Linked DNA regions of Simiduia agarivorans SA1 = DSM 21679. The protein of the gene in region 2 interacts with the protein of the main gene of each other region in a pairwise test. Links are inferred from orthologs where the notes say so. Each region holds a gene or a part of one and is shown on either strand. Other genes may lie near its edges.

What was found.
Region 1: the proteins of rpe (region 2) and eno interact in binary tests that used the Escherichia coli proteins (3 or more experiments, as listed by UniProt). The link is inferred for Simiduia agarivorans SA1 = DSM 21679 from one-to-one orthologs.

The regions. Positions count from the first base shown.
Region 1 is NC_018868.3:1,095,751-1,098,579, forward strand. It holds eno (phosphopyruvate hydratase), read right to left. Parts: upstream 2,147-2,829; coding sequence 854-2,146; downstream 1-853. Other genes in the region: ispD (2-C-methyl-D-erythritol 4-phosphate cytidylyltransferase), read right to left, coding at 1-483; ftsB (cell division protein FtsB), read right to left, coding at 480-773; kdsA (3-deoxy-8-phosphooctulonate synthase), read right to left, coding at 2,238-2,829. UniProt on the Escherichia coli protein: Catalyzes the reversible conversion of 2-phosphoglycerate (2-PG) into phosphoenolpyruvate (PEP). It is essential for the degradation of carbohydrates via glycolysis.
Region 2 is NC_018868.3:3,356,897-3,362,134, forward strand. What follows is about bases 1,324-4,303. They hold rpe (ribulose-phosphate 3-epimerase), read right to left. Parts: upstream 3,161-4,303; coding sequence 2,486-3,160; downstream 1,324-2,485. Other genes in these bases: M5M_RS15175 (cation:dicarboxylate symporter family transporter), read left to right, coding at 1,324-1,338; M5M_RS15180 (phosphoglycolate phosphatase), read right to left, coding at 1,815-2,489; M5M_RS15190 (DUF3530 family protein), read left to right, coding at 3,260-4,303. Outside these bases: more of M5M_RS15175, read left to right, coding at 1-1,323; more of M5M_RS15190, read left to right, coding at 4,304-4,327; M5M_RS15195 (hypothetical protein), read right to left, coding at 4,383-5,120; N-acetylmuramate alpha-1-phosphate uridylyltransferase MurU, read right to left, coding at 5,159-5,238. UniProt on the Escherichia coli protein: Catalyzes the reversible epimerization of D-ribulose 5-phosphate to D-xylulose 5-phosphate.

The DNA.
Region 1 (2,829 bases), 2.3 Mb from region 2 along the record:
CCATAAATGTGATCGATCGACCGTACGACCGATGGTGGATTGCTCAACCCATTTCAAGGTATCGGCAACCGGCACGGCGAGAATGCCGCCCTCGGTTTCCGAAGCCACTTTTTCGCAAAAGCTGTGCAACAGGGAAACGGTCAGGCAAGGTCTCGCCGCATCGTGCACCAACACCCAATCGTGGGACGCCGCGCGTTTGGCCAGGTAACGCAGGCCGGCCAGCACGGAATCCGCGCGCTCACGACCACCGACAATCGGTTGCACCCGGGGGTCCCGTGCCACAGCCAGGCTGCCGAATCGTTCATCTTCCGGGCCCAGCGCCACTATCACACCGGCCAGTTGTGGCGTTTGCAACAACACATTGAGCGTATGCTCGAGCACTGGCTGACCATTGAGTGACAGATATTGTTTCGGGGTTTCGGATTGCATGCGCGAGCCCGTGCCCGCAGCGGGAACCAACACCCAGATTTTTGGTGTATTCACGGTTTGGCTGGCCGGTTTTTGGGTTCCACCATCATGTAGAAGGTTTCTCCGTCTTTGATCATGCCCATTTCCTGACGCGCTCGTTCCTCGACACTATCCAACCCGGTTTTCAGTTCTTCCACCTCGACTGCCAGCACCCGATTGCGTTCACGCAATTTGTCATTTTCAATCTGCTGACGTTCAATCTCCTGCTCCAGCCGGTTGATGTGCGCATAGCTGCCTTCGCCGACCCACAGCCGGTACTGTAAGCCTGCCAGCAACATCAGCAGTAGCGGTAACATCCATTTCATAGCGGGTTCGCGGTTGGTATTTTGTCTAGCTTAAACGAAAAACGGGCAGCAAGCTGCCCGTTCTGATTCATCGCCTGTAACTAGGCTTTGAATTCCGCACGCCCACGGTAAGGAGCAACGGTGTTACCCAGTTCAGCCTCAATGCGCAGCAAACGGTTGTATTTGGCCACGCGGTCAGAGCGACACAGAGAGCCGGTTTTAATCTGGCCCGCTGCAGTTGCCACCGCCAGGTCGGCAATGGTGGTATCTTCGGTTTCGCCGGAACGGTGAGAAATAACCGCCGTGTAGCCTGCATCCTGAGCCATTTTAATGGCGTCCAGTGTTTCAGACAGCGAACCGATCTGATTGAATTTAATCAGAATGGAGTTAGCGATTTTCTTTTCGATACCTTCGCGCAGGATTTTGGTGTTGGTCACAAACAGGTCATCACCGACCAATTGGACTTTTTCACCCGCTTTGTTGGTCAGATCTGCCCAACCGTCCCAATCGCTTTCGTCCATACCGTCTTCGATCGACAGAATCGGGTACTTGTTGGCAAGACCGGTGAGGTAGTCTGCGAACTCGGGTGCTGTGAACACCTTACCTTCACCCGCCAGATCGTATTTGCCATCTTTATAGAATTCAGAGGACGCACAATCCAGCGCCAGGGTCATGTCTTCACCCAGCTTATAACCGGCCTTTTCAACGGCTTCGGCAATCACCTGCAGCGCCGCTTCGTTGGATGGCAGATTGGGGGCAAAGCCACCTTCATCACCCACAGCGGTATTTAAGCCGCGCTCGGACAGGACTTTTTTCAGCGCATGGAACACTTCAGCACCCTGGCGCAAGGCTTCGGCAAACGAAGTAGCTTTCACCGGCTGAACCATAAATTCCTGAATATCCACATTGTTGTCGGCGTGCTCACCGCCATTCAGAATGTTCATCATCGGCACGGGCATGGTGTATTTGCCCGGCGTGCCATTCACATCGGCAATGTGCGCATACAATGGAACGCCTTTGGCCTGGGCCGCAGCTTTGGCGGCAGCCAGTGACACGGCCAGAATGGCATTGGCGCCCAATACTGATTTATTGTCAGTGCCGTCGGCTTTGATCATGGCGTCATCCAGCTCGCGCTGGTTTTCCACTTCTTTGCCCACCAACAGGGGACGAATGGTGTTATTGATGTTGGCAACAGCCTTCAGCACACCCTTGCCCAGGTAACGACTCTTGTCGCCATCGCGCAGCTCCAGCGCTTCGCGCGAGCCAGTAGACGCGCCACTGGGTGCACACGCAGTACCCACAATGCCGCCTTCCAGAATTACATCGGCATTCACGGTCGGGTTGCCGCGGCTGTCCAGCACTTCAAAAGCGCGAACGTCAACAATCTTTGTCATCTGTGTAAACTCCAACTAAGTTCCGTAGGTAAAATTTTCCGGGTTGCGCTCACGTCGCCTACTTCAGCACAACCAAAACCTCTGTGGGCTTTTAATCAATGTGTAAGGGGGCGAATCCCTTAACCAGATCATCCACCGCTTTCACCTGGGCCAGGAATGGCTCCAGCTTATCCAGCGGCAGTGCACTCGGGCCATCGCATTTGGCCTGATCGGGATTGGGATGGGCTTCTAAAAACAGTCCTGCAAGACCCAGCGCCATTCCAGCGCGGGCCAATTCTGCAACTTGCTGGCGACGACCACCCGAGGCCTTGCCAGAAGGATCGCGTTGCTGCAACGCATGGGTCACATCAAAAATGACCGGCAGATTGTCGGACACGTCTTTCATCACGCGGAATCCGAGCATGTCCACCACCAGATTATCGTAACCAAAACAGGTGCCGCGGTCGCACAGGATCAACTGTTCGTTGCCACACTCGCGGAATTTATCCACGATATTGCCCATTTGCGACGGGCTCAGAAACTGGGGCTTTTTGATATTGATCACGGCACCCGTGGCTGCCATGGCCGCCACCAGATCGGTCTGGCGGGCCAGAAACGCCGGCAACTGAATGATATCTGCCACTTCGGCCACCGGCTGGCACTGGTGAATTTCATGCACATCGGTAATCACCGGCACCTTGAAG
Region 2 (5,238 bases):
AACCTGGTGGAAGTAGTGGTGCCGGCGGCATTTTCTTTGCCGGTGGCTGGCAAGTTGTTTGCGCTGCTGTTTGTCTTGTTCGCCGGTTGGTTTACCGGCGAGCCGGTGCCCCTGGCGGATTACCCTGGGTTATTGATCAGTGGGTTGTTCAACCTGTTTGCGTCCAGTTTTTCCGCCGTCCCGGCGATTCTGCACAGCTACAAAATTCCGGCGGAAATTTTCGATTTGTTTCTGATCTCGGAGAATATTTTTTCCAATCGCTTGGGTGCCATGACCTCGGTCATGTTTATTGTCACCCTGGCTATTCTCATCGCCACCGGGGTGACAAAAAAGTGGCGTTGGCAGCCAAAGGCCATGCTGCGGTTTGCGTTGATCGTGTTGACGGTGGTTTTGGCCATGTCTTACTCGCTGCGGTTTTTGTACAAGGCCGTGGGTCACGATTACACCGCCTATAACGAATTCATTGAGCGGCCCTTGTTGTTACCCGCGGCGCGTTCCGTCAATCGATTGGAATTGCCAGCGCACCTGCCGGTGGAGCCGGCCGGTAATACCCTGGAGCGCATCGCCGCGCGCAAGCTGCTGCGGTTTGGTTATTACCGCGATTGGTTACCCTACGCATTCCACAACCAACAAGGTGAGTTGGTCGGACTGGATGTGGAGTTGGCGCACCAGTTGGCACGCGATCTGGGTGTGGCGGTGGAGTTCGTGCGGGTTTACCGAAAAGATGTGGCGCGGCTGTTGGATAGCGGCTATCTGGATATGGCGGCGGGTGTGGCACTGACGCCGGCGGCCATCAGCCAGTTCACGCTGGGCGAAAGCCATATCAGCGAAACCCTGGCGTTGTTGGTGCACAAAGACAAGCGCGCCGAGCTGCGCGATTGGTCGGCCATTGAGGGCAGTAAAAAATGGCACTTGGGCGTGCCCAATGCGTATTACCTGGCCAGTTCGCTGCGCGCCACGCTGCCGAACTGGCAGGTGGAAGAAATCGCCTCGCCGCGCGAATTTGTCAAAGGCAACCGGCCGGAACTGGATGCCATTGTGTTCGGCGCTGCCGGTGCTTCGGCCTGGACCTTGTTGTACCCGGAATACGGCGTGGTGGTGCCCCAACCGGCGCTGCCGCCCGTGCCCATGGCCATGCCACTGGCCAGCAACGATCTTGCCTTCGTGCTCTACACCCGGCAGTGGCTCAGCATCAAGCGCACCAATGGCACGCTGCAAAAGCTGACGGATTATTGGATACGCGGTTTGCCGCTGCACAAACAGGCGGAGCGGCGCTGGAATCTTTGGGACGATGTCATTAATGCGCCGGAGGAAGTAGATTCTGCTACCGGCCATTAAGATCATTTGAAGTACGGATATCTTTAACGGTTAAAGTCTGCGCTCATAGCAATATTGCATCCGCGAAAACAGTGGATGTGGTGACTTTTGTGCCCATGGGCCTGTAAGGCGACAGCTTCACCGCTTAGCAAAACGTCCTGTTTTGATGCGCTCTCACCCCATCCCTGGGGTTTGCGAAGCTGTCGCCTTACAGTCCTTTCCACCAATGTGCCTTTTGCCGCGAAATTCAAATGATAGATAAAACGATCGCTTACTATTGGAAAAAGGGTCAAAGAATCTAATCTGTCTGAATCAACTTCTGAACTTGGTTTGGCGGTTCGTCTGGGGCATTTGCAAGCCACAGGGATGTGGCGCTAGCGAATCGATACAGGGGATGTATCGTTGAGCGGCAAATGTCCCAGACGAACCGCCACCCAGCGTGCGGACTAACGCTTTTCTGTCGAAGCGAATACGGCTAAGAGGGTTGAATTATTCCCCTAGGGCAACAACTCAACCAACCCATCAACCAATAAATCCGGATTCAATCCCGCCACCGGGTTGCCATTGTCGTAACCAAACGTCACCGCCGCCACTTTCACGCCAGCGGCGCGGGCAGCGCCGATATCGGCGGAGGAGTCGCCAACCATCAGGCTGGCGTCAGCACCAATACCGGCGTCCCGCATGACCTCCAGCAGCATGTGCGGCGCGGGTTTTTTCTCGGGTACGCATTCGCCCCCCAGTACCCAATCAAAGCGTGCGTTGATGCCCAGATGTTCGAGCAATGGGCGGGCAAACTGGATCGGTTTATTGGTGGTGAGCGCCAGCCGGCAACCGGCGTTTTGCAGCGCGGCCAGTAATTCGGACGCGCCCGGGTAGAGCCGGGTCTGACGGGTGCAGCACAGGGTGTAGGCCGCGCGCCAAAGTGTCATGGCCGTGGTCTGGTTGTCGGCGTCGAGTCCGGCGTCTTTCAGCGCGCGTGCGACCAGGGTGGCGGCACCATTGCCTACCCAGCCGCGCACCTTGGCTTCGCCCGCCGCGCTCACACCCAGTGAGGTGAGCATGGTGTCGGTGGCAGTGGCAATATCCGGCACCGAGTCCACCAGGGTGCCGTCCAGGTCAAACATCACCAGTTGCGGCAGTTCGCCAGCAAACAAGCCGCGCAGTGCACTCACCCGCGCACACCTGCAAGCGCGTCGCGCATTTTGTTGATTGCACTGGCGTAGCTGTCGGCGCCGAAAATGGCTGATCCGGCTACAAAGGTATCGGCACCGGCGCGGGCGATGTCGGCGATATTGGCCGGGGTCACACCGCCGTCAATTTCGAGCCGGGTGTTCAGCCCTTTCTGATCGATCAGTGCACGGGCTTCACGCAATTTGTCGAGTGTATAGGGAATGAATTTCTGGCCGCCAAAGCCCGGGTTAACGCTCATCAGTAACAACATGTCGAGCTTGTGCAATACCGGCTCGATCAGGCTGACCGGCGTGGCCGGGTTCAGTACCAGACCGGGTTTGCAGCCCTTGTCGGCAATCAGTTGCAGTGAGCGGTCCACGTGTTTTGACGCTTCCGGGTGAAAGGTAATGTAGGTGGCGCCGGCATCGGCAAACTGCACGATCAGATCGTCTACCGGTTCAACCATCAGGTGCACGTCGATGGGGGCAGTGATGCCATATTTGCGCAGCGCCTTGCACACCATCGGGCCGAAGGTCAGGTTGGGCACATAGTGATTGTCCATCACGTCAAAATGCACCACGTCGGCGCCATCGGCCAAGACCTTGGTCACGTCCTCGCCCAGTCGGGCCAGGTCGGCAGAAAGAATGGAAGGGGCGATCAGGAAATCCTGCATGGTGTCGGTCCGGTCAGTGGGTTCAGGCCGCTATTTTACGCATTCGACGCGGCGCCGTAACCCGCTGCGACTACACTTTGGGGAGAACAGGGGGATCTAGTGATCAGATTGAGTGTTGTTTTGTGGCTCTTTGCGGCCTCGGTATCGGCGCAGGCGCCTGTGTCCGACCCGGCCACTGAAGCTGCGGCGGAAACTGAACCGGCCGTTGAACCTGCGGCGCCTGCACCTGAACCTGCGCCCTACCGTAATCGCGAGCATCGGGATATGAGCCTGCTGGCGCAGAGCCTGCCGGATGATCAGGTATTGTGGGTCAATGGTCAGGAAGGCGAGGTGTTGGCGCTCTATATTCCGGCCATTTCGGCAGAACCTGTGGGCGCGGTGTTGCTGGTGCAGGATCAGGATCTGCACAGCCAATGGCCGCAACGGCTGGATGGTTTGCGCCGCTACCTGCCCGAATTTGGGTGGTCCACGCTGCTGGTCAGCCTGCCCCTTCCCGACCCTCTGCCAATCCCCGCCCGTCCTGCCGAGCCGGTTGCGCCGGTAACTGGTGGCGATTCAACAGAAGCAGAATCCGGCGACGCGCAAGATGCCGGCGCGGACGAAGCGCGTCCGGAAACGGAAGAAGTGTTTGATGACAGCGCAGGCGACGTGGCCGATGTGGCGGATATGCAGCAGGAGCCGGCGGCGCCCGAGCCGCCCCCGGAACCGGTGATTCCCGCTGCGCGCCTGGCCGATGAGCGGTTGGCGCAAGCGGTGGACGCTCTGCACGACCGGGGCCAGTTCAATATTGTGTTGTTGGCCGAAGGTGCGGGCGCGGTGCGTGCGGCCCGGTTGGCCGAGGCAATGAAATACGATGGCTTCCGTGCTTTGGTGCTACTGGATGCGCGCAACCGGTTAGCTGGCGAGACTGGCGATGTGTTGGCAATGATGCGCGAGAGCAATGTGCCGGTGCTGGATGTCTGGGCCAACGCGCACCAGGCGGACCCGATTGAAAGCCAGGCCCGCAATCACAGCGCGCGCCGCGCCGGATTGGAAATCTATCAGCCGTTAACGCTGCCAGCCTACGAGCCGGGCCAGCAGCGCTTGTACAAACGCGTGCGTGGTTTTATGGAAAAACACGCACGCGGGGTGAAGGTGGATAATGCAGAGGTGGTGCGATCGCCATGAAACACCGATCCGCAGCTACCTCTGGTGTCCGGGGTTTATCGATTGGCAGCATGTGTTATTGGGTTACTGATGTACCCGCATCTATCTCACTTTGCCAATCCACATCGGGCAGTTCATCCAGTGCCATGACAGCTGGATTACCATCGATAATGCCGTAGTTTTTACGATTGGCCCAAATGACCTGGCCGCTGGTGGTCGCAACGAGGGCAATGTCGAGCGTTGCCCCTTCGCTTTTTTGCATCAGATTGATGGGCAGTCCCGTACCGGCTGAGAGTGCAGTCGTGAATATTTTTGAATCTGTGGATCGTTTGGTGCCTCTGTAATGCATCAACAATACAGCGTCGGCGCCAGTTTTGTGATAAATCTCTTGGGTCACTGGACCCAAACTGGCTTGAAAAGACCGCGTGTTTTTTCTCTGTTTGGTATCGGCAGAGTAGATGTCTCGCTTGACGTCGTTCCAGGCGGCTTTGCAGCGCGCCACCGATTGGGCGAAGAGGGGGTCGCGCGCCGCTTCTTGTTGTAAATCGAACTCAATAACGATGAGCCCTTCTTGCTCAAGGCGGTTCTTTGCCAGCTGATAGATCTGTTTTTGAATCCGTGTTTCAGCGTCGGACAGTGGTTTACTTTCACCACTTAATTCGTATCTGTTGATCTCCATGTCGGCGGGTAGAATTACAATGCTTGCGATGCTTTGGGCCAGGTGTGCCGCGTCGGCATGCTGGCGCACTGTGTTGTGGTTGGCGCAGGCGTTTAATAAGCCAAGAATAATCAGAAGCAGGCTGACTTTCCTCATTGTTTATTGTCCATGTGATGTCTTTGGCAGGGCGCGTTTTAATGGTTGGCGCCGGTGTGGAGTGTTTGACAGCGCGCCAGTCGCTCCGGCGTGCCCACGTCACTCCACATCCCGGGCC